4 regions of the Bacillus sp. ISL-39 genome follow, and region 1 is predicted to be linked to each of the others. Evidence: riboswitches for the same ligand, from Rfam matches in the RefSeq annotation. Region 1 holds a riboswitch; each other region holds the start of a gene.
The links. Region 1 has a riboswitch for S-adenosylmethionine ahead of J7E37_RS18720 (methionine ABC transporter ATP-binding protein). Riboswitches for the same ligand answer to the same signal wherever they lie in the genome.
Positions count from the first base shown of each region.

Region 2: it holds a riboswitch for S-adenosylmethionine, as region 1 does, so the genes downstream of both, J7E37_RS02775 (LLM class flavin-dependent oxidoreductase) here and J7E37_RS18720 (methionine ABC transporter ATP-binding protein) in region 1, are expected to answer to the same signal.
Region 3: it holds a riboswitch for S-adenosylmethionine, as region 1 does, so the genes downstream of both, J7E37_RS08055 (methionine biosynthesis PLP-dependent protein) here and J7E37_RS18720 (methionine ABC transporter ATP-binding protein) in region 1, are expected to answer to the same signal.
Region 4: it holds a riboswitch for S-adenosylmethionine, as region 1 does, so the genes downstream of both, J7E37_RS07375 (trans-sulfuration enzyme family protein) here and J7E37_RS18720 (methionine ABC transporter ATP-binding protein) in region 1, are expected to answer to the same signal.

Region 1 is NZ_JAGGQM010000027.1:54,003-61,682, forward strand. Features, by position in the region: gene J7E37_RS18705 (M20 family metallopeptidase) at 5-1,219, opposite strand; gene J7E37_RS18710 (MetQ/NlpA family ABC transporter substrate-binding protein) at 1,434-2,270, opposite strand; gene J7E37_RS18715 (methionine ABC transporter permease) at 2,287-2,937, opposite strand; gene J7E37_RS18720 (methionine ABC transporter ATP-binding protein) at 2,927-3,958, opposite strand; SAM riboswitch class I at 4,047-4,150, opposite strand; SAM riboswitch class I at 4,433-4,536, opposite strand; gene J7E37_RS18725 (YezD family protein) at 5,374-5,484, shown strand; gene J7E37_RS18730 (phosphoadenylyl-sulfate reductase) at 5,575-6,291, shown strand; gene J7E37_RS18735 (sulfate permease) at 6,306-7,376, shown strand; gene sat (sulfate adenylyltransferase) at 7,394-7,680, shown strand, end outside.
Region 2 is NZ_JAGGQM010000002.1:216,528-224,207, forward strand. Features, by position in the region: gene J7E37_RS02745 (YqcI/YcgG family protein) at 1-180, shown strand, start outside; gene J7E37_RS02750 (VWA domain-containing protein) at 466-1,887, shown strand; gene J7E37_RS02755 (hypothetical protein) at 1,977-2,168, opposite strand; gene J7E37_RS02760 (DUF2785 domain-containing protein) at 2,401-3,237, shown strand; gene J7E37_RS02765 (hypothetical protein) at 3,292-3,834, opposite strand; gene J7E37_RS02770 (ATP-grasp domain-containing protein) at 4,044-4,997, opposite strand; gene J7E37_RS02775 (LLM class flavin-dependent oxidoreductase) at 5,028-6,077, opposite strand; SAM riboswitch class I at 6,220-6,325, opposite strand; gene J7E37_RS02780 (LL-diaminopimelate aminotransferase) at 6,408-7,589, opposite strand.
Region 3 is NZ_JAGGQM010000007.1:29,464-37,143, reverse strand. Features, by position in the region: gene J7E37_RS08065 (carbon starvation CstA family protein) at 1-1,085, opposite strand, end outside; gene J7E37_RS08060 (M4 family metallopeptidase) at 1,382-2,968, shown strand; SAM riboswitch class I at 3,395-3,507, shown strand; gene J7E37_RS08055 (methionine biosynthesis PLP-dependent protein) at 3,683-4,798, shown strand; gene metC (cystathionine beta-lyase) at 4,795-5,973, shown strand; gene J7E37_RS08045 (bifunctional homocysteine S-methyltransferase/methylenetetrahydrofolate reductase) at 5,973-7,680, shown strand, end outside.
Region 4 is NZ_JAGGQM010000005.1:261,467-269,146, forward strand. Features, by position in the region: gene J7E37_RS07345 (sensor histidine kinase) at 1-609, opposite strand, end outside; gene liaF (cell wall-active antibiotics response protein LiaF) at 606-1,340, opposite strand; gene J7E37_RS07355 (PspA/IM30 family protein) at 1,478-2,122, opposite strand; gene J7E37_RS07360 (lmo0954 family membrane protein) at 2,153-2,497, opposite strand; gene safA (SafA/ExsA family spore coat assembly protein) at 2,679-3,287, opposite strand; gene J7E37_RS07370 (YflT domain-containing protein) at 3,611-4,177, opposite strand; gene J7E37_RS07375 (trans-sulfuration enzyme family protein) at 4,318-5,460, opposite strand; SAM riboswitch class I at 5,545-5,646, opposite strand; gene J7E37_RS22025 (CBS domain-containing protein) at 5,771-6,952, opposite strand; gene J7E37_RS07385 (YitT family protein) at 7,316-7,680, shown strand, end outside.

The sequences.
Region 1 (7,680 bases):
GGAATTAATTATTTTCCGCAGCTTTTCTTTTCTCGAATTCAGCCTTTATATCTTTTAATAAATCCTGGTCTGTGATTAATTGAAAAGCTGTCAAAGCTAATGCTTTTGCCCCTTTAAGCAAGGCTTCATCCCCCTGATGAGAAGCGGCTGCTTCCCGGAATGGAACAGTATGGGCAACAAGATTGTCCGGTCCAATTTTGATATAAGGATGGATGGTTGGCACGACCTGGCTGATATTGCCTGCATCGGTTGAGCCAATTCCGTCCCTTTCATCAGTTGCTACTGTCTCCCCAAGGTCTTCGATGACATTTTTAAAAACTTCATTATATCGATCATTCAACAGAAGATTATCAACCTCATTTTGGAAAGCGATAATATTCAGCTTTGCTCCTGTTGCCAGGGCTGCCCCTTCAGCGACTGCTTTGACGCGGCTGGTTACTTCATTTAAACCGCTCCGTGTTGCAGCCCGGATAAAGAACCTTGCTTTTGCATATTCAGGAATGATGTTCGGTGCATCACCTCCATGGGTGATGATTCCGTGGATTCGTACGTCATCAGTCAACTGCTGTCTCAATGCATTACTACCGTTGAAAAGCTGGATCACCGCATCCAGTGCATTGATACCTTCATGAGGCGATGCGGCTGCATGGGCTGGCTTGCCGATGAATTCAAAGTCGAGTGGATCAACAGCAAGGGAAGACGTTGTCAACCTTGTTTGTCCGGAAGGGTGCAGCATCAATGCCGCATCGATTCCCTCAACAAGGCCATGCTTTACAAAGCTTCCTTTAGCGCTTCCGTTAGGGCCGCCCTCCTCGGCAGGCGTTCCAAATACGACCGCTTCACCGCCAGTTTCATCCAGCACTTTGCTTAGCGCGATCGCAGCGGCAACACTTGTCGTGCCAATGATGTTATGACCGCAAGCATGGCCTAACCCCGGAAGGGCATCATATTCTGCCAGAAAGGCGATTGATGGTCCACCTTTTTCAGCCTTTTTCCGTGCAACAAAGGAGGTTTGGTGTCCCGCCACAGCTTTTTCTACTTCAAAACCTTCATCCTCTAAAATCTTGATAAGCCGGGCAGAGGCGAAAAATTCTTCATTGCCGATTTCCGGTCTTTCATGGATATCATGGCTGGTCGATAAGTAAAGTTCCTTATTAAGCTCAACGTTACCTGTAATGATTTCCTTTAACTCCTTAAGTACTTTAACTGGTGTTGTCATCCTGAATCCTCCTTGAGTTGTATTTTGAAAAATGGATGATATTGATCCAACTTGTGCAATCTCTTTGGACTGAAAAAATCACATTGTTCTCGCAGCACGCTCGATGATGTGTCCCAATAAAGGTGATATTCACCATATGGTCGCAGAAAGATTGGGATTATGACCGTAAAAGGGAAGTTTCCAAAATTACGGTCACAGAATGGCCGATGTCTTTTTACCAGCCAATATTGCTAAGCGGCACAAAGGTAGGAATTGTATTTCCTTTGTACTCTTTCTCGATAAACTCCTTTGTGTCATCCTCCTGGTAAAGTTCAGCTAATCTTTTCAAACTTTTATTGTCTTTGTCTTCTTCACGGACTGCGATGATGTTGATATATGGAGTGGCAGTTGCACTCTCAAGGAAGATCGCATCCTTCTTCGGTGTAAGTCCTGCGTCGACTGCGATTCCATTATTGACTATGGATGCTGCCACATCAGGCAATACCCTCGGAGTCTGGCCGGCGACAAGCGTCACAAATTCAAGGTTCTTGGGATTTTCCACAATTTTATCAAGGGAGCCAATACCATCAAAGCCGTCCTCAAGCTTGATCAAACCAGCTTCCTGGAGTAACAGAAGTCCTCTTCCCATATTCGTAGCTTCATTTGCAAGGGCAATCTTTCCGCCTTCCGGAATATCTTTCACGTCTTTGTATTTATCTGAGTAAATACCCATTGGTGCGATCACAGTAGTAGCGATTGGTACAAGATTTAAATTATGTTCCTTGATAAACGCATCAAAATAGGAAACAGTCTGGAATGAGTTGGCATCCAATTCACCTTCGGCTAGGGCAAGGTTTGGCTGGACATAGTCTGAGAAAGTGACGATTTCGACATCAATTCCTTCTTTTTCCGCTTTTTTAGCGACAAAATCCCAGACCCTGTGATCCGTGCCGCTGACGCCAAGTTTCACTTTGACGGTTTCTTCGCTTTTCGCGGATGATGAAGAACTGGAGCATGCCGTGCCGAATACTGCGAGACTAAGTACAATCAATGCTAATAAAAGTTTTTTCATTTTGATTTCCTCCTGGTTATCTTCTTCTGATTTTTTTAGCTGATATATTTCCAAGGGATTGAAGTCCCTGAACCATTACAATCAAGATGCCAACGGTGATGAACATCGTCTGGGTATCAAAACGCTGGTAGCCATATGTAATCGCCAGGTCGCCCAGTCCGCCGCCGCCGATTGCCCCTGCCATTGCTGATGCACCGATCAATCCAACAGTCGCAATCGTAAAAGCGAGGATCAGCGAGCTCATCGCTTCGGGTAGAATGAATTTGAAGACAATCTGCCAGGGAGTGGCTCCCATTGATTCGGCTGCCTCAATCACGCCCGGATCCACTTCCAGCAGGGAATTCTCTACCAATCTGGCAATATACGGACCTGCATAGAAGACGAGCGGCACGACAGCCGCGGCTGTACCAATTGACGTGCCAACAATCAGCCGGGTCAGCGGTATGATTGCGACCAGCAGGATGATGAATGGCACAGAGCGGAAGACGTTGATAACGCTGTTGAGTACATTGAAGACAGGTGCGTTTTCAAGCAAATGGCCTTTCCTGGTGACCACAAGCGCGATTCCCAGCGGCACTCCGAGGACTGCCGAAAACAGAAGCGAGAACGCCACCATTTGCAGTGTTTCAATTAAAGCCTGAATAATTTGCTCTGAGTTAACTAGCATGTGCTGTCACTTCCTTTATGCTTACTTTTTGTTGATCGATAAAATTAAGAGCTCTCAAAATTTCTTTATCACTGCCCTGGAACTCGACAATCAGGTTTCCGAAAGGTATACCTTGAAGCTCTGTGATATTGCCGAAAAGAACATTGACATTGATATCGAATTTCTTTGATAGCTGGGAAAGAAGCGGCTGACCGGCTGAATCTCCGACAAAATTGATTCGGAATACCTTATTCAGTCCTGAGTGTCCTTCAATAATCCTGTGCACGGAATCAGGAATACTGTCATTCATGATGGTGCTGACGAAATTTCTTGCAGTTTCTGTTTTAGGTGATGAAAAAACACTGAAGACAGTGTCTTCTTCGATGATTCTTCCATCCTCGATGACAGCAACTCTGTCACAAATTTCACGGATGACGGACATTTCATGGGTAATGATTAAAATCGTTATGTTGTACTCCTTGTTGATTTTTTTCAAAAGCTGCAGGATCGAACTGGTTGTCTGCGGGTCAAGCGCAGATGTCGCTTCATCGCAAAGCAGGATTTTCGGCTGAGTTGCCAGAGCCCGGGCAATTCCGATTCGCTGCTTCTGGCCTCCCGATAGCTGGTCTGGATAATTGTCAGCTTTATCAGCCAGGCCGACAAAGTCGAGGAGCTGATAGACCCGCTCTTTAATTTTGGCTTTTGGAAGTTTTGCGAGAATGAGCGGCATCGCGACATTATCAAAAACAGTTTTCGAGTTTAACAGATTGAAATGCTGGAATACCATGCCGATATTCTTTTTTATCTCCCTGACTTCTTTTACTGAAAGGGAAGTCATGTCGCAGCCATCCACAATCACCCTGCCTGATGTGGGCCGTTCCAGTAAATTTACACAGCGGATCAGCGAGCTTTTTCCTGCACCGCTAAAACCAATGACTCCGAATATCTCTCCTTCTTTGATTTCCAGATCAATTCCATTCAGTGCCGCTACCTTGTTCCCGCGGCTTTCATACACTTTTTCCACTTGCTCAAATGTGATCATCAGTCTTCCTCCTTTGTGGATTATAAAAAAAGCCCTCTTCCTGGAAACAGGAAGAGGGCATGCCGCAACGATTGCTGGACAATATCTCTTCTTATCTCCCAAGCTCATGCTTGCTGGATTTGGCACAGTCCTCAATGTGAGTCCGCTGCCGAGGCTTCATAGGGCCAGTCCCTCCGCCTCTCTTGATAAGAAAGTATCGATATGGATTTGTAGGTGGGGATCTTTTGAAAAAGCTGTTTTCGTAAAGATTGTTGTTAAAATCCTAAAGCCGATTTTAACGTAATTAAGAATGTCATTTTGCTGTTCGGTATAAAGTTTGCCTGCTCTTTTCTCACAAAGAGTCAACTTTGGGAAGAAAAATAGGCAATTCAATCCTTTTTTGTAGTCAATAGCAACAAAGTTTGAGAAAAGAGCCTTTGAAAAACAAAAAGTCCCCTTCAGAAAGAAGAGGACATCAAGTGAAAAGTCGGCCTCTTCTTATCTGTCAAGCTCATGCTTGCTGGATTTGGCACAGTCCTCCAAAGGAGTCCGCTGCCGAGGTGTCATAGGGCCAGTCCCTCAACCTCTCTTGATAAGAAGTAACAATATTCGGTTTTAAATCTTGTTTACTACTCTAATGCTGCAAAGAGTGTGTGTCAATCATTTTCTTAGGAATTTTTTTTAAAATCCAAAAATGGGAAAATAGAAGCATTTAGAAATTAAGGGGAAGTTCATTGGGGAAAGAGTGCCAAAGCTATCTGAAATCCAGACAGGAATTCGGGCTAGGATTCTATTAAAGTCCGGTTCGTTTTAGACTGGAATTTTACGTCGTAGCAAGAGGCCGAAAAATGGCATATTATAAGTTGCTTTACTTTTATTATGGAGAAAGCTGTAGTAACAGGTGTCAGTCCAATCATTATCCTTGAAGTTGAAATTGTTCAGCGAAGGAAAATTATGTTCTTCGCAGGGAAAATTGATCAAGCCGAATACAGTGTTGCATTTTTGCCGTATTGTCACAACGAATGATTAGCCCGTATATGGGAAAAAGCAAGATTTATACGGAAGTGCTGAAAGGGAAGAATCATTTTGTTAATGCTATTAAGCAAACAAAATATAACGGAACGCTGTCAAAAAATAGTTGGCAGCCTACAGTTATATATTAATATTCACCCTTTTAAGTAACTAAAATAGTACTAAAGAAAGAATTTATAAATTTCAAAAAAATAAATTGCATTAATCCTACTGGTATGGTAGGATTTATTCCAACGCGAACCACTACCCAACACAAACCAATTCCGTTTAACGTTTTCTGCATTGAAAAGAAATCATTTTAAGCTGCACAAACAGCAAAGCATTCCTGGGTAGACAATAATTTAGGGAGGCGAAGCCGCTTGAAAACAGAGGAGACGGAAGAACTCTATAAAGTTCTGGAAAATATGCTGAAAACTTTAAAGTTCGGATCCATCACATTGGTTGTCCAGGATGGCAGGATAGTCCAAATTGAGAAAAATGAAAAGGTTCGTCTCCAATCAAATAAGAAACGCTGATAAGAAACGCTGACTAGAAAAACTAGAGGCGGTCTCCATCATTCTTGATGGGAGACTGCCTTTTTTTTATAAGAATGGGAGGATGGAGTTATGTCTGCTGCAGTAACTTATCAAAACTGGAAGGAAGTTTCCGGGGATTTTACTCATGATGATGAGACCAAAGGAGCCTTTTCTGTCCTGGATTGGGCGTACAGGACATACCCGGAGGAAGAGATTGTATATGCGTCCAGCTTCGGTGCAGAAGCGATTGTGTTAATCGATCTCATCCAGCAGATTAAGCCGGATGCACATATTGTCTTTTTGGATACCGGACTGCACTTTCCGGAGACCTATCAGGTCATTGACGAAATACAAGCCCGCTTTCCGTCTCTAAGGATTGAGAAAAAAGAACCTGAAATGAGTCTTGAAGAGCAGGGTGCGCAATATGGGTCAGCACTGTGGCTGAGAGATCCAAACGAGTGCTGTAATATCCGCAAGGTGATTCCGCTGCAGAAAACTCTGACAGCGAAAAAAGCGTGGATATCTGGACTGCGCAGGGAGCAATCTCCCACAAGAGCAAACACGGATTTTGTCAACAAGGATGAGAAATTCCGAAATATCAAAATCTGTCCATTGATTCATTGGAGCTGGGATGATGTCTGGAATTACATCCGCGAAAAGGGGCTGCCTTATAATGCCCTGCATGATCAACAATATCCAAGCATTGGCTGCCTTCCTTGTACAAAGCCTGTCACTGCTGATGGTGACTCACGAGCTGGCCGCTGGTCTGGAAGCGGCAAGACGGAATGCGGGCTGCATGCCCGCTAAAGGAGGCCTTTCCAATGCTTACTAACATTGCCATTCTTCTGGGTTTATTTTTTGCTATGAACATAGGGGGCAGCGGGGCGGCAGCTTCAATGGGGATTTCATACGGTTCAGGGGTCGTCAAAAAAGGATTGGGCTTGCTGCTGTGCAGTATCGCTGTCTTTCTTGGAGCCTGGCTTGGAGGAGGTGAAGTAGTCAAAACGATGGGCAGCGGGATTGTCCCGGAGAGCACATTCACCGTTCAAATTGCCTTGATTGTTGTCGCCTCAGCCGCTTTGTCCTTGTTTTTGGCAAACATTTTTGGCATTCCTCTTTCAACAAGTGAAGTGGCTGTCGGATCTGTGGTTGGTGCAGGACTTGTTTACCAATCCGTATTCGTTGGCAAACTTCTCTGGATCATGTCTTTTTGGCTCCTGACACCCATCATTGCCTTTGTTTTAGCGATTTTTGCTTCCAGTTTTTTAAAAAACAAACGCGTCAAAAACTGGGTGGAGTCGCGTAGGGCAATTCCAATTCTGTCAGTCATGGTGGTAGTAATGGGCCTGTTTGAAGCCTTTTCGGCAGGAATGAACAATGTGGCAAATGCAGTTGGCCCGCTGGTGGGCGCGGGCATTTTATCATCCGGGGACGGGATTTTCTGGGGCGGTTTGTTTGTAGCTTTTGGGGTTGTTCTTTTCGGACGGCGTGTCGTGGAGACAAACGGGAAGAAAATCACGAAGCTCAGGCTGGAAGAGGGATGCATTATTTCTGGCACAGGTGCAACGATTGTGGTCCTTGCATCATTACTCGGGATCCCAGTCCCGCTTACACAAATCACCACTTCTTCCATCATTGGAATTGGTTATGCCAAGGATGGCCTGAAGGTCTTAAAAAAGGATATTGTCGTCCGGATGCTCACGATTTGGATAGTCTCACCGGTCCTGTCAATGATCCTTACTTATACGCTCATTCAATTAATGATTGAACAAAATGTTTATCCGATCATCGCCATGGCAGGGGTTGCCATTTCCCTTTTTGGGGTGCTCTTCCTGATGAAGGGAAATAATTCGCAGCTAAAGGTACAACAGGAAACAGTAAAAATAAAGTGAAGAAAGGTTTGATTAACTTGTCATTTTTGCCAAAACCGCATGGGGGGAAGCTGGTTCAGGCTTTTGACCCATCCTATCAGCTGACACATATTAAAAAGGAACTTGAAATTGATGCTATTGCCTTAAGTGACCTGGAATTGATCGGTGTGGGGCTGTTCAGCCCGCTGACAGGGTTCCTTGGGAAGGACGATTACCAGTCTGTTGTTGACAGAATGCGCCTGTCAGATGGCACCGTCTGGTCGATTCCAGTGACACTTCCTGTTTCAAGGGAAACTGCAGACACTCTTGTTTCCGGAGAAGAAAT
Region 2 (7,680 bases), on a different contig from region 1:
AGCAGGCATTTTGACGTGATGATGCTTGCGATTACTCCGCGCTGGGTTCTGCAGGAATTTAATAAGTCACAAAGTTATGCAGGGAGAATTAAGGCCCAGGTGAGAGAACGGCTTGCGAAATATGACAGCATTGCGATTCACCCAGATCTGAACACATACGGAGCTGAGGATAATTTTTAATGGCGGCAGTACTTCCTCCGGGATGATGATACTTCTTTATCAAAATGCCCATACCATAGAGTGCTTAGATTCCTTGGCATCGATAAATAAGCGCAGAAAGCTGGCTCCTGCGCTTTATTGTTCATTCAACTGCCTAATGATTTCAGCCGTATTCTTTGTCACTGCTGGACTTTTTACTCACAATCACTCTATATCATGGAAATTACTTCAAATCTCATTGCTAATCATGGTAAACTCTATGAAGATGTTTTTTACATAGGCGAAAACTTGATGAGGAGGATTTTTGTGAAACGGTATTCGCTGTTTTTCTTGATATTCACGTCACTCGTTCTTTCTGCGTGCAGCAGTGATGAACCGGATGAAAAAGTCGGAGCCGAACAACCGGCTAAGGAAGTTGTTAAAAAGGAAGTAACAAAGCAGATTAAATCTGAACATTTGAAGAATATACGTATAGAGGTTACAGAGGAAAGCCTGATGGACCTGGAGCCCGGCTCGATGATGGGCGACCTGAGCTATGAAAAGGACATAGAAGACATTGGTTTCAATACACCTGAATTAGACTCCGAGCTAAAAAATCAACTGCCGGCGAAACTCGAAGAACTCGCCAATGGCGCAGCTGACTTGGAGACAATTAAAAAGGGACTCGTTTCCCTGCTAGCCAGTCCACATTATAAACATATTATCGAAAATGCTAAAGCTTATGAACCGCATTTCGAAGAGCCTTTCCTGCCTGACCCGACAAAGTCTGTAAGTGAAGAAAAGGAAACGAAGGCTTCTGATAAAGCGATCATCCTTCTTGATGCAAGCTCAAGTATGCTTCAACAAACAGATGGCCGTATCAAAATGGAAATCGCAAAAGACGCGGTAAAAAGCTTCGCCAAGACGATTGGCCAATCCAGTGAGGTTTCACTGCTAGTATACGGTCATAAAGGCTCCGATTCAGATGCCGATAAAGGAGCTTCCTGCTCAGGAATTGAAGAAGTATATCCTATGGGCAAATACGAAAAAGAAGTTTTCCACGGAGCTGTCGATTCATTTGATAGCAAAGGCTGGACTCCACTTGCAGGTGCCATCCAAAAGGCCGCAGAGATGAGCAGCAGCTATGACGGCAATACAACGATTTACATTGTCAGTGATGGAGCCGAAACCTGTGATGGTGATCCCGTCGGGGCCAGCAAGGATCTGGTGGCCCAGAATGCTGAAACTACAGTGAACATCATCGGATTCGATGTAGATGGTGGAACAGAGAATCAGTTGAAGGCAGTTGCTGAAGCCGGAAACGGAGAATACTTCAAGGCTGACAACCCTGAGGAATTGAAAAATACAATCCAATACGAGTGGCTCCCTTCCACCCTCGACCTGGCATTTGCATTTACAATGGCGCCAGATGGATGGGATATGGTCGCAGAATACAAAGTCGCAGAAAAGTACCCTCTTGAACTTTGGACCGTTGGAAGAAAGGAAGCACATCGGATCATCGACGCAGCCGCCATCATGTCCGAGAAAGGCTGGATCAGCGATGAACAATATTCCGAGTTAAGAGATTGGGGCTTTGAACGCAGTGAAGCCATGAAAGAACTCCATTACGCCATGAGCAAAACCAATCGTGAAAAAGCAGAGACCGAAAGCAAGGAAATCAGGCAAAGAGTCGACGACTGGGTGGAGAAAATGAAAGAACTGAAAAAAGAGCGCGGCGATACGTGGTAATGCGCCTCGTTTTAATTGTACATTTTAAACAAAGGGCCCTCAGATAGAGGGCCCTTTGTTTCGGCTTATACTTTGTCCAGCAAGAGTTTCTATTCTCTCACCACACCATGGTTAGTAATCATTAGTTTGATTTTCTTGTATTGTTGTGCACCGTCATAAACAGATTTGTTCACAACCATTTTTTCTCCGTTCAGTTTGATCCAGTATTGCCGTTCCTCTGCAAAATTCCCATAAATATTCCTGGTTGCTACACTGATCCCTTTATCTTCAACAATTCCCACTGCAGAATCCACCTTAAAATTTGAATAGAGATAATCCTCATACGCGAACGCCAGTAGAATAATGCAGAAGACCCAAATTACAAAATAGAGTATTTTTTTCATCTTTATCACCTAAAGGTAGTTTGCGATGAATTAGAAAGATATACTCTTGAAATTTTGATCGTATGTATATTTCCACAAGGTAAAATATGCTAAAATCACTAAGAGCCCACTGGGGAGGATGAGAAGTTTTATGCATGCTGAGCAATTAAAGTCAGAATTGACAAAATTAGATTTTCAAAAACCTGAAACAGCTAAGAGCAAGGATCTTAATCATCTTATTCAACAAATGGTTGAGCATATCGGTTCTACTGACCCCGTACTAAGGGATAAATTGATTTACACTTCATTTTATTATTTAACGAAAGATGATTATTTAAATCATCAACAAATGACATACTTAATCGAAACCTGTCTTGGCAAAAACCACTTATATAAAGGCATTGGTCTGACAGACGATGATTCGGTATTCACGAGAGCATTTTCTACCCTTGTGATTGCGCTTATTTTAGACAGGGACCGTGAAGAACGATTTCTTTCGCAAGAATTAGCCCTTAAAGCCATAGAGAGCAGCATTCTTTATTTAAAAGAAGAAGAAGATACTCGAAAATACGTCGAGGAAAAAGGCTGGGCCCATTCTATAGCGCACGGAGCTGACCTTTTGGCTGAGGCTGTTAAGCACCCATTATTTGACTTATCTTTAGCAAGCGAATGCCTTAATACAATCGGCGGTTGCATCCTAAAAGATACAGCTTATATCGATGAAGAAGATGAGCGTCTTATCTATGCGGTGTTTGCCCTATTAGAAAAGGGGATGAATGAACATCTATTAAAAGAGTGGATTGTGAATCTATCAAACAAAGTAGTGGATATTAAAAATACAGCTGGGTATACCCCTTACTTCTTCCGGATGAACACGAATGTAAATCAATTCATAAAATCGCTTTACTTCCGGCTGCTGTTTTTAAACACAGGGATGAATACAAGACAGGAGATTGAACGTATTTTAAAATCTCAAATCATAGTATAAAGAAATTTTCGGGGACTAAAAAGAACGCAAAGGTGCTTTGCGTCCTTTTCATACTTATAACATTTGTTTGGCCAATGAAATGGTGTCTTTCTTAATCTGCTCTTCGGATATATTCGGATTGTTGTAGCCAATATTATAATAGACCCCATCCTTTTCAAAAGAAAGGGTTCCGTTATAGTACCCTGCGACTTCTTCAGTTATTTGAACTTCATCCCCTAACGACTCGGCGTATTCCACTTTAAAGTTATGGATAGAAATCATAAGAATGATGTTATCTTCTTTGTTTTTTGAAACACTCATTAAATCGACTCTTAACTCTTTCCCATCGTGCTTGAAATCCTCAATGGTCATTTTCAGCGGCATACCGTCAAAAGGAAGTTCCTTAGGCGGGTATACTTCAAATGGCAATGCATCTAAGCCTACTTTCAAGGATGGTACATTATATAAGATCGGTATTCTTTTCAACTGTTCCTCGGTGGCATTCCCGGTTTGTTCCACTTTCTCGAGTTTACTAGTATCGAGCGCTCCATTTTGTTTTTGCTGGCAGCCGAAAAGCAATAGTATTAGGATTATAAGAATAAATGATAACTTTTTCATCTTTTCTCCCCCTTTACCTTTTAATACGGAAGAACGCTGGAAAAGTTTCAAAATTTACCCAAATACTCAAAAACTAACCAAACATTATTTCTTATTGTTCCAAACGTTTGCTCCAAAGCCCACCGCCAGGACACTGAAGATACTTCCAATCAAGATAGATTATCACATTTTACCTCAGAAAAAACAAAAAAAGCAGGGGAAATCCCTGCTTATCTTGTCACAGCCCCGTACTCGGCAGCCAGCTTTTCTCTTAAAAACTTTGCCAGCTCAAGCATGCCAAATTTTCCTGCCTTTGCCTCTGCATCGGGATTGTAATTCGTATTTGTATTGATATCGTAAGTGAAGATTTCCCCTGCCTCGTTTCTGATGAATTCAATTCCGGCAACATGAATATTATTTGATTCAAGTACTCTTTTATATTTTTCAATAATGGGATCATTAAAGCCTTCAATTACCTGGAATTTCGGCTTTTCTTCAACCTCTTCACCTACCGGGCAGAACAGGTCTCCAATCTGGCATGCATCAGCCGGGCATAATTCAAAACCTTCCGAAGTATCGACTTTCACTGCATAAGCAAACTGGCCGCCGACAAACTCGCATCTGGTAATATAGCCCTCCGGGGACTGGATATATTCCTGAATCAGTGTCACACCATCAACCGGTTCTTCAAAAGAAGGTCCGTCAACATATGCCTTCAGTGCTTCGATTGATTGAAACAGCTGGACCCCAAGACCTTTTCCTGCTCGATTATGCTTCGTGATAAATGCCTTCCCGTCAAATTCCTTCGCAGCATCCAATAGCTGTTTTTTCCCGACAGTCGCAATTGTCCTCGGAGTTTCTACTCCATGCTTGGCCAGCTCGAGGTATTGCTTGACCTTGCTTACTTCCAGTTCCAGCGCCCGGGATCCGTTGTATACCTTCCTGCCGTTGTTCTCCAGCCACGATAGAACCTGCGCTGTATATTCAGGGGCGAAGCGATGGCCTCTTGTGTGAGAGGAAGCGCTCATCCTGCTGTAAAAAATACCTTCTGGCGGTTCCTTCGATAAATCCAGCAGGCCTTCGTCCAGATGCCATTCCTCAAAAGGAATCCCCAGCTCCTCAAGCCTCTTTGTTAAATGAATGGTCCATTCACTATTTTCATGGATGATGTATACTTTGCTCATTATTTCTTCCTCCCCTTAGTTTAATGTAGATTATACAATCGCTTGCTTTCTTTTTGCCTCAACAAGCGGCATTACTTGTTTTGCGAAACGTTCCATTTCTTCGAGCTGCGGAGAGAATTGCAGTAATAGCAATCCTAAACCGGCATCTTCATACTGCAATATCCGCTCGGCGATTTGTTCTGGTGTCCCTACTAAATTTGGCCTCAGTCCACGGTTTGATACCGAGTAATCCTGAAGCTGAATTTGCTGTTCAAGCTGGGATTTGCTTGTAAAGTCCTTAAAGCCCGCATAGGCACTTGATTCTTTTACAGTCGTGATCCGTTCCAATTCTGCAAATGCTTCTTTTTCGGTATCGCGGCAAATGACATAGGCAGCCATTCCGAACTCTGACAGTCCTGGATTTGACGTAGCAGCTCTGCGGTCTTTCATATCGGTTATTTTCTGTTCAATTTCTTCTACTGTTCCGCCATGCATGACATAGGCATCGCATTTTTCAACAATAGTCTGTTTTCCCTTTGGACTTTCCCCGCCGGCATAAAGAATCGGATTTGGCCGCTGGACTGGTTTCGGGAACAGCTTCGTATCCTTCAGCTGATAAAACTTCCCTTCATAAGAGAAGCTATCTTCACTCCATAGTCCCTTGAGTACATCAATGAACTCCGTAGTCCGCTCATATCTTTCATCATGTTCGGTAAAGATCCCGCCGTACTGACGCGCTTCTTCCTCCCACCAGGCAGAAACGACATTGAGGGTAAATCGCCCGTTGCTGATTTGGTCTATGTTTGCCGCCATCTTTGCTGTGATTGCAGGATTGTGGAAACCCGGCCTAACAGCAGCCATGATCTCGATTTTTTCAGTCACAGAAGCCAAAGCAGCAGCTGTTGTCCAGGCTTCTAGGGAGTCATGCTCCGGGCCTTTGATATCATTAAGATACAATTCGGCGATCAAAGTAGTTGAGTAGCCCCACTCTTCTGCTGACTGAATCACCTGCTTTGCATAATCAAAGGTAGGCGGCATGTTTTCATCCTCTACATTCCTTAGCCATCCGCCAAATATCGGCAGCCAAAATCCATACTTCATCACAATCTCTCCTCTGCTCATTTAAACTCAACTTAACCAACCCGATAAGTTGGTTTTACAGGAAAAACATTAGAGACTTAAAATTAAGCCTCCTAAACACAAAAAGCTCCCTTCTTTAAGAAGAGAGCCATAGAATACTCTCTTCTCATCTTTCAGACAAAATTGTCCGCAGGAATTGGCACAGTATTCTTTCAGAACCTGTTGCCGAGGTTTCGCAGGGCCTTTCCCTCCACCTCTCTTGATAAGAAGACATCATGTATTAAATTTTAGTTTAATAAAGTGATAATATTCTAAATTCAAACAAAAGTCAATTCGTTTATCGAAATATTTTTATATTTCTATCGGAAATCCTGACAGAAATTTATTTACCCTCCGAGATGCCTCTATTAGTCTTTCTGGAGGCTGAACCATAGCGATCCTGACATACCCTTCGCCTTGTTTGCCAAAAGCATCACCAGGAACGACGGCAATCCCTTCTTCCTCAATTAGCTTGAAGGCAAAATCGCGGGATTTCCAGCCGGCAGGAATTTTAGCCCACACAAACATCGTTGCCGGAGAATTAGCCACTTCCCATCCGCTGTCCCGAAAACCAGATACCAAAGCATCCCGCCGTGCTTCATACTGCTTTAGCTGATCCTTCAGGAAAGAATAATCAGAAGTAAGTGCGGCAATCGCTGCTTTTTGGATTGGGTAAAAGATGCCGTAATCGATATGTGATTTAAAGGAAGCAAGAATATCGATGACCTGTGAATTTCCTGCTACATATCCAATACGGCAGCCTGCCATATTGAAAGTCTTTGAGAGTGAATTGAACTCTACTCCAACTTCCTTTGCACCAGGGACGGATAAGAAACTGATTTGCGGGTTATGATCGTAAATCAATTCAGAATAGGCGAAGTCATGTACGACTAGGATATTATGTACGTTGGCGAATTCGATCACCTGTTCAAAAAAGCTGGTGTCAGCAAGTGCAGTGACAGGATTTCCAGGATAGCTCAAGATCACCATTTTTGTTTTTTGTAAAATTTCAAGAGGAATCTCATTAAGCTGCGGCAGGAATTTATTCTCTTCCAGTAAAGGCATAGGATAAATAGTGCCGCCTGCGATGGTAACACTCGCTTCATAGATCGGGTAACCTGGATCTGGAACAAGTACATAATCACCAGGATCAATGATGGCTGTAGCAAGATGCGCAAGCCCATCCTGCGAGCCCATTAGCTGCAGGACTTCACTTCCAGCTTCCAGTTCAACCGAATAACGCTGATGGTAAAAGTATTTTACCGCCTCGTTAAATTCACTAATTCCCTTAAGCGTGTACCCATATTTCCCTGGATTCATCGAATATTTAGCAAGCTCCTCCATGACAAAAGAAGGCGGTCCAAAATCCGGGCTTCCAATACTCAGGTCGATCACATCTTTCCCGTTCATCAAGGCCGCCTGCTTACGGTCAACCACTTCCTGAAAAATACTGGATGTCATTTTTCTAATCTTTTCTGATCCGTAGATTTTCATGGACATTCCCCTTTACTGTTCATTCATTCATGATGTTTTCGTCGAGGTTGATTCATCTGAATTTTTAAAATATAAATTCGATTATAGCATT
Region 3 (7,680 bases), on a different contig from region 1:
ACGGTGACAACCGCGATGATGGCGATCAGCGCAAGAACACCTTCCCCAACCGCACCAAGGTATCCAACAAAACGGGCATCCGTTTCTTTTTCCAGCTGCTTGGAGGATGTACCTGAAGAAACCAGTCCATGGAACCCTGAAATCGCACCGCAGGCTATTGTGATGAACAATAGCGGGAACCAGGAAACATCAGTAGCCGCTGCATTCATCGCAGGAGCTGTAACCTCGGGCTGAAGGAAGACTAACCCAGCATATAAAATGAATAAACCAACAACCAACTGGTGTGAATTAATATAATCACGAGGCTGAAGGAGCTTCCAGACCGGCAGTGTTGAAGCAATGTACACATATACCATCAACACGATAATCCAGACTAAGAATGCCATTGATACACCACTCAGCCCGAACATGACGGTGTTATCCGCTCCACCAAAATATTTCACAAGATCAATCTGCAAGGCCGGTACACGGCTGGCCAGGATTGCTGCACCATACATGACAGCAAGTGCGACCAATGAAGGCAGAAGCATCCCTTTTTTCTTTTTATAAACAGCATAGCCAATCCAGATTGCAAGCGGAATTTGCAGGAATACGGACAGGACACTTGCCGGGAAGCTGACAAATAAGTTCGCGATGACCCATGCAAAAACGGCGTTGACCATCAAAACAAGGATTAAAATAATGAATAAGAACATGATTTTCGCACGTTTGCCTATCAGCTTATTTGTGATGGTACCTACTGACTGCCCCTTATTCCTGACTGAAAGGACAAGAGTTCCGAAGTCATGGACACCTGCCGCGAAGACCGTCCCCAAAGTAACCCACAGGAATGCAGGAAGCCATCCCCAATATACAGCGATTGCTGGCCCGACAATCGGTGCAGCTCCGGCTACAGAGGTAAAATGGTGGCCCCATAGAATCATTTTCTTCGTTGGGACAAAATCCACCCCATCCGAATACTGGTGTGCCGGCGTAACGTAGTTAGGATCTAGACGATAAATCTTTTCTGCTACCCACTTGGAATAGAAGCGATAGCCAATCGCAAAGACAATCATCCCAATCACGGCTAACCATAAAGAATTCATTTTTATTAACCTCCTTTTTTATGAGTTGGTATTACAACTTAATAATAAAAATATATTGCTTAATTAGTCAATAAATTCTGACTACTTTTCTTAAAATCCTGTATTCAAGCATTCATCCCTCTATCAAAAATATTTCCCAACCTACAGATTCGACGAGTTTAGACTTAGTTGTTGAAATGTTCAGACTATTAAAGTATAAATATGATAATCTACTAATTCCTATTAGATAGAATTTGATTTTAGGAGGAATTTATTTGAAGAAAGTCGTTTCCCTAAGTTTGACAGCAAGCCTTGCAATCAGCGGATTGGTTGCTGCCACAGGCTTTGCCGCCCCATCAGCAGATTCACCGTCCAACAAGTTTACGAAAAGCCATGGCGTACCTGAATTTGTTGCTGGCAAGCTGACAAATCCATCAGAGAAAGCAGCAAAGGATATTGTCCTTGGGTACCTGAAAGCTTCGAAAGGAAAATACAATCTGGGAACAAATGATAGTTTTGCTGTTAAATCTCAGGAAGCAGACAAGCTTGGCGGAGATATTGTCCGACTGCAGCAGGTCTATAATGGAGTTCCTGTCTGGGGAGCAACACAGGCAGCCAGAGTTGACGAAAACGGTGTTCTTAAGGTTTTTAGCGGAACTGTCAGCAAGGGACTGGGCGACAAGCTTTTAAAAGTCTCCAGCAAAAAATCCCAGAGAGATGCAATTGCCGTGGCTGAAGGTGATTTGGGCTACAAGCCTGAATATGAAGTAACGCCAACGGCTGAATTTGTTGTTTATCCTGGTGAGGATCAAGCAGTGTACGCTTACCATGTCACGTTGAACTTCCTGAGCCCTGAACCAGGCAATTACCAGTACTTTATCAACGCTGTTACAGGTGAAATTATTAATAAATACAACGCCATTGATACTGCTGGAAAAAACAATCCTTCTTTAAACGGAGCAGATACGGTTGGATCAGGTGTCGGAGTGCTGGGTGACACGAAGTCGTTGAACACGCTTCTTTCAAATGGCTCTTATTACTTACAGGACAATACTCGCGGAAATGGTGTGTTCACCTATGATGCCAAGAACCGCCAGAGAACGCCAGGTTCCCTCTGGGTCGATGCGGATAATAACCTGAACGCTGCTTATGACGGAGCCGCAGTAGATGCCCACTACTATGCAGGCCTCACTTATGATTACTATAAAACCACTTTTGGCCGGAATTCATATGACAACAATGGCGCAGCGCTGAATTCCACAGTCCATTACGGCAGAAGCTACAACAATGCATTTTGGAATGGGCAGCAAATGGTATATGGTGATGGAGATGGCGCTACCTTCATCCCGCTTTCCGGTGCTCTTGACGTAGTGGCGCATGAACTGACACATGCTGTGACTGATTTCAGTTCTGACCTGGTTTACCAGTATGAATCAGGTGCATTGAATGAAGCGATTTCCGATATCTTCGGCACACTTGCTGAATTCCATGACAACAATAACCCAGATTTCGAGATTGGCGAAGATATCTACACTCCAAATACGGCTGGTGACGCCCTTCGTTCAATGAGTGACCCTACAAAATATGGTGATCCGGATCACTATTCGAAACGTTATACTGGAACATCCGACAATGGCGGAGTCCATATCAACAGCGGAATCATCAATAAAGCTGCCTACCTTCTGAGCGAAGGCGGTTCACATTATGGAGTATCGGTCCCGGGAGTCGGAACAGATAAAATGGGAGCGATCTTCTACCGTGCAAACACTGTGTATTTCACTTCTTCCACGAATTTCAGCCAGGCACGGGCAGGAACTGTACAAGCAGCAAAAGACCTGTATGGTGTAGCTTCGGCAGAAGTTGAAGCTGTCAACAAAGCATTTGATGCTGTAGGAATATATTAATAACTTTAAATTTAGTAAGACTGGCTCATTTATTCTTGTGAGCCAGTTTTTCAATGCTGATGCTCCCGCGCTTTCTCGTTTGAATGAAAGAATAGAATTATGGTTTTGAGTAAGCTGGATTGAGTCTGCTGAAGCTTGGCAGCTTTGGCTTAGGATCATGAAAAACTGTCACAAAACAAAGGGAATTTTGGCAGCTTTGACCTCGAAACCAGAATAGTTGTCACAAAACCCGCAGAATCTTGACAGCTTTGGCCACACACACTGAAAAGCTGTCAAAACAGAATCACTATGCCATGACGGATACTTTAATTAAACTGACACTATAGGAATCTTCTGCATATATACTTCACTGCTTTAATAAAATGATTGACATCCTGCAATAATGGCTGTAATATTTAGAGAAATTTAATAATTCAATAATATGAAATCTTATCCAGAGAAGCTGAGGGTCTGGCCCTGTGAAGCTTCAGCAACCTTCAACTATTTTTTGTTGAAAAGGTGCTAATTCCAGCAAGTTTTAAAAACTTGGCAGATAAGAAGAATGGCTATCAACTGTAAAAGTCTTCTTCTTAAGAAGGCTTTTTTGTTTTATTAGGGACTTCTCGTAACCGACTTCCTGCAAAATTGTAGATCAAGTCCCTTTTAAGTCGATTATCTCGTCTTTTCATAAAACAAAAATTGCCATCTGACTATCTTTCATTAGGAGTGAATACATTGGCAGAAATCGATACGAAGTTAGCGCAGCTTGGCAACAGAAGTGAATCATCAACAGGTGCGGTCAACCCACCAATCTATTTAACGACGGCATACCGCCACGAAGGGATTGGCCAATCGAGCGGATATGATTATGTCCGCACTGGCAACCCTACTCGTGAAATTCTTGAAAAAGCGATCGCAGACCTTGAGGAAGGTGAACGGGGATTTGCCTGCAGTTCCGGAATGGCAGCAATCTGGACCGTTCTGTCCTTATTTGAACACGGGGATGAATGGATTGTCTCTAAGGATTTATACGGAGGAACTTACCGTCTTCTTGAGCAGGGTTTCAAAAAGTGGGGGTTAAATAGTACATATGCTGACATGGCAGATCTACACGAAATCAAATCCGCAATCAATCATAGGACAAAGGCTCTTTTTGTAGAAACGCCGACAAATCCGCTGATGGAGCAGGCTGATATTGAAGCCATCGCAAATATCGCAAAAGAGAGCGGTATTCTGCTGATTGTGGATAATACCTTCTACACCCCCCTGCTGCAAAAACCATTGGCTTTAGGTGCAGATATCGTGATCCATAGTGCAACTAAATATCTTGGAGGTCACAATGATGTCCTTGCAGGGCTCATCGTTGCCAGGGGACAGCAGATATGTGATTCCCTCTTCCTTCATCATAATGGCGGTGGTGCGGTGTTAAGTCCTTTCGACTCCTGGCTGCTCATTCGCGGGATGAAAACACTGGCATTAAGGATGGAACGCCACGAGCAAAATGCCAGGGAACTGGTAGATTATTTGCAGAATCATCATGCAGTGAAGGATGTCTTGTATCCAGGCAGAGGCGGAATGATTTCTTTCAGAGTACACTCTCCTGCTATGGTCAATCCGTTTCTTAAAAGTCTATCAACCATTACTTTTGCAGAAAGCCTTGGTGGCGTCGAAAGCTTCATTACCTACCCTGCGACTCAGACACATGCTGATATCCCAGCTGAAATTCGTGAAAAAACCGGGGTTTGTGACCGACTGCTTCGATTCTCTGTGGGAATCGAAAATGTTGCCGATCTGATAAATGATTTAGACGACGCATTCCAAAAGGCAAGCCAGGAGGCAGAAGCGATATGAGCAGATATACATTCGAAACCCATCTGCTCCATAACAAGCATAAATTCGACCCTGCAACCGGTGGAGTAAGCGTACCGATCCAGCATGCCTCAACCTTCCACCAGCCGTCGGCAGACAAGTTCGGAAAATATGATTATAGCCGCAGCCTTAATCCAACCAGAGAGGCACTTGAGGAAATAATCGCCGAGCTAGAGGGCGGTGTACGAGGTTTTGCTTTTTCTTCCGGGATGGCTGCCATTTCAACTGCCTTTTTGCTTCTTTCTCAGGGAGATCATGTAGTCATCACCGAGGATGTTTATGGCGGGACATATCGAATGGTTACTAATGTTTTGAACCGTTTTGGAATTGAGCATACTTTTGTGGACATGACAGACCTTGAAGCGGTAGAACAAGCGATTAGGCCAAATACTGCATTATTTTATGCTGAAACTCCCTCTAATCCGCTGTTGAAGGTAACAGATATTCAAGCGATCAGCGAAATAGCGAAGAAACACGGCGCACTTACATTTGTTGATAATACTTTCATGACTCCATACTTGCAGCGTCCGCTTGAACTTGGAGCTGATATTGTCCTTCACAGCGCCACAAAGTTTCTTTCCGGCCACAGTGATACTGTGGCGGGTCTGGCGGTAGTTAAGGATGAACAACTGGCCAATAGGCTTTATTCCCTGCAGAACTCGTTCGGGGCAGTCCTGGGGGTTCAGGATGCGTGGCTTGTCATGAGAGGCATTAAAACCTTGTCAGTCAGAATGAACCAATCTCAGCAAAGCGCAAAGAAAATCGCTGGATTTTTAAAGAAGCAGCCTTTAATCAAGGATGTCTTTTACCCTGGTCTTGCGAATCATCCGCAGTCAGACCTTCAGATCCAGCAGGCATATGGGCCAGGAGCGGTTCTTTCATTTGAACTGGAAGATGCGGAGGTTTTAACTAGATTTATAGAACAAGTGAAACTTCCAGTTTTTGCAGTCAGCCTTGGAGCAGTAGAATCCATCCTCTCCTACCCTGCAAAAATGTCACATGCGGCCATGCCGCAGGACGAACGAGAAAGGCGTGGAATCACTGATGGCCTCCTTCGACTCTCTGTCGGGCTGGAAAACGCCGGCGATTTGATTGCGGACTTTGAGCAAGCTTTTGATTACATAGGAACTTTAGCAGCACAAAAGGAGGAAGTCTAATGAGTTTCCTGAAACGACTGGAAAATGAAATATTAATTGCCGATGGAGCAATTGGCACTCTCCTCCACTCTTATGGAGCCGGTATCTGTTTTGAAGAGTTGAACATTTCCCATCCTGAAGAAGTAATACAGATTCATAAGGCCTATATAAATGCGGGTGCCGACTTAATCCAGACGAACACATACGCAGCCAATTATATAAAACTTGAAAGATATGGGCTCGAGGATCAGGTAAAAGAGATTAATAGTGCGGCGGTAAAGCTCGCCCGACAGGCTGCAGGCACTGATGCGTATGTACTTGGCACGATTGGCGGCAACCGGGGAATCAGGCCTTCCGCCATCCCGATTGAGGAAATTAAAAGAAGCTTCAGGGAGCAGCTATACTGTTTACTCCTTGAGGGCGTAGACGGACTTTTATTAGAGACATTTTATGATATGGAAGAAATCGAGACCATTCTTGAGATAGCCCGGAAGGAGACCGACCTGCCAATCATTGCTCAGGTATCCCTCCAGGAAATAGGAATCATGCAGGACCAGACCCCGCTTCAGGAAGTTTTCAATAGACTAGAGGATCTTGGCGCTGATCTTGTGGGTCTGAATTGCAGACTTGGTCCCCATCATATGATTTCCAGTCTTGAGCAGATAGAGCTGCCATCAAAGGCCTTCCTTTCCGCCTATCCGAATGCCGGACTGCCTGCCTACACAGATGGTAAATTCCATTACGAAGGCAATCCTGAGTACTTCGGCAAGTCTGCCCGCAGCTTCCGTGACCAGGGAGTCAGGCTGATTGGCGGCTGCTGCGGAACGACTCCAGAACATATCAAAGCATTTGCTGATGAGCTAAAAGGGTTGCCGCCAGTGTTGGATAAGAAACTCCCTGCAAAGAAGCCGAAAATTGTTGTCACACCCGCTGACGTAAAAAGACCTTTAGCTCCACTTCATCAAGTGGTGAAAGAACGTCCATCCGTAATCGTGGAGCTTGACTCACCTCGAAAACTGGATACGACACGCTTTTTTGAAGGAGCAAAAGCATTAAAGGATACTGGTATTGATGCCTTGACCCTTGCAGACAATTCACTTGCTTCACCCAGAATTTCAAATGCAGCTATCGGCCATCTGGTAAAAGAAAAAATCGGTTTGCGACCACTTGTACATTTAACTTGCCGTGACAGGAACATCATTGGCCTTCAGTCACATTTAATGGGTTTGCATACACTCGGGCTGCATGACGTGTTAGCCGTAACGGGTGACCCTGCCCGTGTCGGTGATTTTCCTGGTGCTTCGTCTGTTTTTGATGTTTCTTCCTTCGAGCTAATAGAGATGATCAAACAGTTTAATGATGGTCTCTCCTATTCTGGAAAAGATTTAGGACAAAAAGGTGCATTCTCTATTGGTGCTGCCTTCAATCCAAATGTTCGTTCCATCGAAAAGGCTGTCATGAGGATGGAAAAGAAAATCCGCGCTGGTGCAGATTATTTCATCACCCAGCCAGTTTACTCTGAAAAAATGCTTTTGGAGGTCCATGAAGCAACAAAGCATATTGATGCCCCTGTTTATATCGGACTCATGCCGCTAACAAGCAGCAGAAATGCTGAATTCCTTCATAATGAAGTTCCCGGCATCAAGATTTCACAGGAAATACTCAACATTATGGCGAAATTCAATAATGAACCGCTGCTGTCCAAAAAGGAAGGCATCGCGATTACAA
Region 4 (7,680 bases), on a different contig from region 1:
CAGCGCCCTCATTTCGAGCTGCGATTGATGGATCATTTCCTCGACCATCTTCAGCTGCTTTGTTTCCCGGTCTTCGGAAGGGCCCTTTGTTTCATTGATCGCAGACATCAGCATCGATGCCGCAAAAAGCTGCTGGCTGACAGAGTCATGCAGTTCACGCGCCAGCCTGTTACGTTCCTGTGAAATGATCTCCTGGATCCGCGACTCTTGTTCCTCTGCTTTTTCAGTCGCCAGCCGCTGTGACAGCATCGCTTTTTCAGAGATTTGCTTATGAAGCTTCCCTACTCTTTTTGAAATCGAGGAAATTTCTGCGTATGTCTGATTCGATTCAATTTCGGGCTCCTGTCCTTCTTCCAGCTGAAAAAGCCAGTTATCAACCGTCCCAAATTGTTTTCGCCAGTATGTCCCAGACGCCATACCAAACGCGACACCCAACACAACACTAATGCTGAAGGTAAAAATGATGAAAGGAATATCCATCAGCTCACGGTTCCATAAATCAGAAAGCTTTGCTATAGGGAAAACAAGCACAAAAGACAAAGTCACGGCGATGAATAAAATAATTCCTAGAGTCAATCCCCATAAGATTTGGCGCATCGCTGTCGTCATATGCGTTTCACCTCGATATTACCGACAAGCATCGAGGTGAAAATTTTCACTTTCTGCTCAGCGTCGTCATAGCCAGGAGTCTGCACATACAGACTCTGGTTCAGCACCCTTCCTTCCTCATGCTCAAACACTTCAGCAGAGCCAATGACTGACGAATGCCTGAGGGTGACTTCCAAATCATATGGCACATACACTTTTACATTGCCAATGACATTACGGATGAAAACCACCGTTTCTCCCTTCGGCAGCACCGTCAGGCTCAGGTCGATGACACTGTCGCCAATTCCTGTCTGGATATTGACATCGTTCCACTCATACACATGGGAAGGCGTTTCCTGATGTCCAAACAAACGATTTTTAAAAAGAGGAGGCTTTTCGACCAGCATTTCCTTCCTGTTTTCTTTTTCAGGCTCCTGTAAAACTGGCGTGATCACTTCCGGCTTCTTTTTCGACTGGGCAAATTGATAGGCAAGATAGATCAGTACCGCTAATAGAAAAAACCTGAACGTCATCATGCTGAAAACACTGCTCAGCAAAAAGAACAAACCTGCCCAGAATAGCAGTTTCCCAGATTTCTTCGGCATCAAGGAGCGTCCGAAGTAGACCATCGCTCCGCTTGCCAGAAGGGAGAAAATCAGTCCTTCGTTAAAAAATGACACTTCTAGCAAAAGCAATATAAGTCCAGTAATCACAATCCAGCTGACATAATCATTTTTCATGTTGTCCAACATGCTGTTTTCCTCCCTTCCCCTAGATTTATTTTAAAAATGGAATATATGATAGAGGATTTTTATTATGAAGTCTTTTCGAGGTAATATCCGAAAAGGCGCAGCTGCCTGCGCCTCTATAGAATACCATGTTTTGCCTATCAAATAGTATGTGTTTCTTTATTTTTGAACTCTTTTTCGAGCTGGGCAATCCTGCTGTCAATTGTATTGCGATTATAGTTGTTGTTCACTTTCTCCTCGAGTTGGTCAAGGTAGTTTTCCATGTCTGCGAACCTTGAATAAGCTTGGTCAGAATATGGATTGTTATCGAGCACCTGGTCCATTCTATGGTGGGCGCGTGTTACATTTTCCCGGCCCATCAGTTCAAGCCTGCGGATGTGCATGTCTTTTAACTTATGCTTCATTTCTTCATACTTCCGCTCAAGCTCGAGCTGCTGCTTGACCGCATTTTCCTTTGCTTCCTTCAGCCTGGCTCCGCGCTCTTCATACTGCACCTGTTCCTGCTGTGCAAACTCCTGGAGGTCCGTTTCACCGGCTCTCATCGCCACCTCTGATTGATACTTCCGTTTTTCGGCCATTTCAAGTGCTTGCTGATGTTCACGGGCAAACTGTTCCTTCAACTGTCCTTGGCGCTCGAGCAGCTTTCTGACCTTTTCTGTTTCCGCTTCACATTCGCGAAGATACTGATTCAACAACGCTATCGGATTTTTCTTTTCCTTCTGGTCAAGTGCCTCGTGAAGATCTGCCATTACCGTGTTTTTGATTCTTGTTAATAGATTTGCCATTTACTATCTCTCCTTTTGATATTGATGATTTTATTTGTTATTCAATTGTGCCCACTGCTTTTCAAAGTTGACGAAAGGATCGTTATCTTCGCGAATCACATCCTCTTTTTTATCCCAGTTCTTGTATACAAGGTACAGGACATAAGCAGCTGCGATTCCCAGGATAGCCGGGACGTTAGAAGCTGTCGCCATCAAGATGACGAAGCCGGCGACTCCCCAGCCGATCTTTGCGGCAGTTGAATCTGTCTTTAAAAATTGTTTGACGACGAAGTAGAGCACCAGCAGGCTGACCCCAAGTCCGACGAGCGGGCCAAGGTTTGAAATCAGCACCATGGCTGCAATGGAACCGGCAACCAGTAAACCAAATTTTTTCATGTTCAATTCCTCCTTATCTCTTATGATTACATCTTACCTTTCTGGCAAAAATTCAATAACGTGCCTGAGCTTGATTTTGCACTAGGACCTGAGGCTTAGCTTGATACCGGACCATTCAATTCTGGGGCAACCAAAAAAATAACCCGGTCTCCATTAACCGGGTTATTTCCATTCGTACTATTTATTTTGCAATAAACATTTGCGTCCAATAGTGACCATAGTTGCCGCCGGTTACATGCCCGACACCAATATGGGTGTACGCAGGGCTAAGGATGTTCTTCCGGTGCCCAGGACTGTTCATCCATGATTGGACCACTTCATTTGGTGTTCTTTGGCCGGCTGCAATGTTTTCGGCAGCACTTCGGTAATTGATTCCGAAGCTCTTCATCATCGTGAAGGGACTGCCGAATGTGGGACTGGTATGGGAGAAATAATTTTTGTCTCTCATATCTGCTGATTTATATCTGGCGACCCTGGAGAGCTGCCAGTCAGCAGCAAGTGGCTTCAGGCCATTCTTGGCGCGCTCCTGGTTTGTAAGCTGGATTACCTGGCTTTCGATACTCTTTGTTGCTCTTATTGTAGGGATATTCACCCTCTGGCCAGGATAAATCAAATTTGGATTTTTAAACTGCGGGTTGGCGGCGATGATTTCGGAAAGTCCAACCTGGTACCTGACTGAAATTTTCCATAGAGTGTCCCCGGGCCGTACTGTGTGGACTTGCTGGGCAAACGAAACAGTCGGGATGGCTATTACCATTAAAAGCAGAGCTAATATTATTTTCTTGAACATTTTCCATCCTCCTCACCTGATAGGATGAGAATAATCCAAGAAATTATACTTTATTATTTTTTTATAAGAAAACATCACAAGCACGTTGCATATAGATTAATCAAGGGAGGAATGCGAATTATGGGCTATCTTTGGGTGATGACCATTGGTTTTGTCATTTGTCTCGGTATAATCGGCGGCATGTTGATGTTCTTCATCACATCCGCTTTCAATTACGATGACGCCAGTCGGATCGATTTATTGGATACGGAGAGAAAGAGTAAGTCGTAGGATGCCAAAAGGCTGCCAGAATGATCTGGCAGCCTTTTTATATGGCATGGTTATTAAAAGTCGCGTGTGTTATCAAAACGAGTGTTGGCAGGGTTGTCCGAAGTCAGCGGTGCATCAACTGGGTTTCCAGTCCTAGTGCCATCAATCGCTGTAGTACGATCATTCAGGCCAACTCTGTTTTCGTCGCGCTCGACAACAACGAGAATCTTACCTTCTTTTACATAGCCTTCGTAGCGTTCTGCTTCATCTTCCGGAATACCCATTCCGATCAGTGCTCCAGCCAAACCGCCTGCACCTGCGCCTACTGCAGCGCCAGTAAGTGTCGCAGCGATTGGGCCCGCAGCTACGATTGGACCGATTCCAGGGATCGCAAGTGCGCCGATGCCTGCCAATAATCCAGTAAGGCCGCCTAATACGCCGCCTGTTGCCGCTCCTGCAGCAAGACCTTCCTCAGTCTTTGTACCGGTAGCTTCGTTTACATCGTGAACCTCATCTTCGTTTTTACTGATTACAGAAATGTCATCGGTTGAGTATCCCTGTCTTTTCAGGTCCTCAACAGCCTGGATTGCGTCTTGCTCGTTATCATATACTCCAACAAGATGTTTTTCATGTTCAAACATATTAAAAGCCTCCTTTAGACGAGTAGTCCCTATAAAAATACCCACACACAGGAGGCGTAAACCTTATGTCGAACGATTAACTGCTGATATGATAAACCAAAGAGACTTTTTTAGTTAAATTCGAAGCAACCCGAAATTTTTTAATTTCCAGCCTCAGTCAGTGCAGCTTCAAATTGCTCGATTATATCCTGGCTATTCTCGATTCCCACTGAAATCCTGACTAGTCGATACGTAATGCCAAGCTCTGCCTGAGCCTTTGGAGGCAGCGCGCGATGGGAGGTTTTCAGCGGATGGGAGACAGTCGTTTCAACTCCCGCAAGTGTAGGCACAATCTTTATCCAACCAAGCGATTTCAAAAACCTGTCTGTATCCACGTGTTCTGCCAGTTCAATTGTTACGATGGCACCAAAACCTTTTTCACCTTCTGAAAATGGATAATATACCTTTGAAACATTCTGATGTTCCTTCAGACTGTCAGCCAGCAACCTGGCATTTTCCGATTGAGCTTTCATTCTTAAAGCAAGGGTCTTCAACCCTCTGCAAGTCAGCCACGCTTCAAACGGGCTGAGGTTCGCACCAAGATTCACGATTCTTGCGCGCGCTTCTGCTATCAATACCTTCTTGCCAACGATAACACCAGAGGTAACATCACTGTGGCCTCCGATGTATTTCGTGGCACTGTGGACGACAAGATCGGCTCCTAGCAATAACGGGCGGACATAAAGCGGTGTAGCGAACGTATTATCAACTAATACAGTAAGATTTCTTTTCTTAGCCAGCGCAATGACGTCCTCCAATTTTTCAACACGGAGGAGCGGATTTGTGATGGACTCTGTGTAAAGAAGTTTCGTATTGGATTTGATGGCCTGCTCTACATTTTCTAGGTCTGCAAACGAGACAAACGTTGTTTCGATTCCAAAGCGCTCCAATTCAGCTTTCAGCATATGAAAACTGCCGCCGTAAACATCATCAGCCGCAACAATATGATCGCCATTCTTCACCACTGCCAGGACACCAGCTAAAATCGCAGCCAAACCAGAGGAAGCTGCTGCCCCGTCTTCCGCAAGTTCAAGTGCCGCTAAGGATTGACCAAGTTCATCCGTATTCGGATTTCCAACTCTTGAATATAAATAATTTCCCTCTCCCTGATAAAAGCCCTCAAGCTCATCAAGGTCATTAAAGGTAAATGCTGATGTCTGATAAATCGGTGTCGCCTTGCTCTTAATTCCTGTTTGCTTCTTATGTATGGAATGAAGTACTTCCGTTTCAAATTTTTTCGCCATTTGGTCACCTGCTTTTAGAATTTGTAGTATGGAAAAAATAATCATAAAAAACCTCTCCAAATAAGGAGAGGTTACAGTCAGCCTCACTTATCTTCAGACTGCAATCTTCAGGAATTAGCACCTTTCATTTTAAACGATGGTTGCCGGGCTTCACAGGGCCTGTCCCTCCGCCGCTCTTGATAAGAGTTATTTCGGTTTTAAAAATAGTTTAGATAGCTGAAGTATATCAGCATCCCTGGTTTATCGTCAATGACAGTTCACACACTGAAAACACTGGATTCACGCTGGAGACAGCTGGAAGATTGGCTGCTCAATCTTCCGGATCGCTGTCAAGCAAGTCCCACGGCGTTATCACTCCAATTGGCTTCCCGTGGCGGTCTCCCGTTTCCGTAATGATGACTGCCTGCAGTTTCTTGCCTCTTGTATGGTATCGCTCGAATAATTCTTCAATATGATAAAGTGATGCAGCCTCATCCACAAAGGTCACAAAGTAATTTTTCCCCTTCGTCAAAAGCTCTTTTACACGGACATCCTCGAAATGGACCACACTGTCGGAAAAATGCTTCGCCAGCCACTGGATGATTTCCGTTGAAGTCAGCAAGGCAACATACTTATCATCCTTGTCGTAGACAGGGAATCGTGTAAAATCAAACTTATTGATCACCTTTAGAACATCTTTAAGATAGGCATCCTCGTAATAGTAAAACACCGGGCTGGTCGCGATTGATAGTGCCGTCTGCGGCTTCTCAAACTCCCTTGCGATCTCCTCAATCCGTTCGACCACCTCGATATGCGGCTCGGCAATATAATAATCTGCGTTCACCCGCTCATGGACAATCGCATTGCGGAGCTTCGCAAACTGATGCAGTTCACTTTTATATTTACGAACCAATGAATGATTTTTATACCCAGAGTACAGCAGTTCCACGAACGCATCGCTGTCCGTTCCCTTTACCATTTCCTTCAGCGCTTTGTGAATCCTGTTAAAGGCCGTCTCGAACTTGCCGGATTGCTCTTTATGCTTTACTTCTTGATCTTCTGAAGTTTTCGCTCCTGAATCAGGATTTTTGTTTGATGAATTCTTGCCGCCTTCATTCCCACCCTTATTACCATTGCCGTTTATCGATTGTTTTGAGGCTGGTTTGCCATTTTCTTTACCATTCTTGGATTGATTGGAAGATGCCTTTCCATTGCCATTGCCGGCCTGTTGGGTGGAAGACCTGCTTTTATCGTTTTTTGAATGATTTGAAGAAGAGTTGCCCTTTTCTTTTTTTGATTGATGTGATGGCTTCCCATTTTCGCTTCCTTTATTGCCATCATGCTTTTGATTTCTTTCATCAGCCCGCTTCAGTCTGTTTTCCTCATTCTCCTGCGGCTTAGGGTTAGTTCTCATATATGACTTTCTCTTATTTTTACCAGTCTGATGATTCTTCTTATTTTTTGAATCTGACTGATTATTTGATTTATGTTTAGCTTGAGTATTGTTAGCCAAAAAAAGCCCCTCCGTAATTTCAAATAACTTCCCCCTTCTCATTACCCCATTTACCGGTTTTACTAATCATGGATATATAATGAAAAAATACCAGCTAGCTTTAATGTTTGATACAATAAGTATAGTACATACATTACTAATTAATAGTAGAGTTTTTATAGAGTCTCTTTTCGTAAACTTTGTTGCTTTCATAGTCAAACGTAAAAATCAGGTTATGAATATTTACGTTTTCTTATGCATTTTCAGTTAAGGAGCTGCTAGAAAAGGGCCCCTTGAAGCTAGCCAATATGCGGTTGATAGATTAATAACGAAAAGCAACAATCAATGCGAAAACATTCTTAATAGAAAAGGGTTTGATCTTTAGTGGCAACAACGAAGAAAAAAAGAATAATCAAAGAGGTCACACAGCTTGTGACGATCACAATCGGCGCGGTTATCGCGGCATTCGGGCTCGATCTGTTCCTTGTTCCTAACGCGATCCTTGACGGAGGGGTCATCGGGCTGTCAATCATCGCAGCGGAACTGACGAACATCTCGATGAGTATATTCCTGTTAGTGTTTAACCTTCCTTTCCTATATATCGGATATCGGAGAATGGGATTGAAATTTACGTTCCGCACCTTATATGGAGTCATTATTTTATCCGGCGCGACTGCTTATTTACACCATTTTGAACCTGTGACGGATGATTTATTTTTAGCAACGATCATCGGAGCGGTAATCCTTGG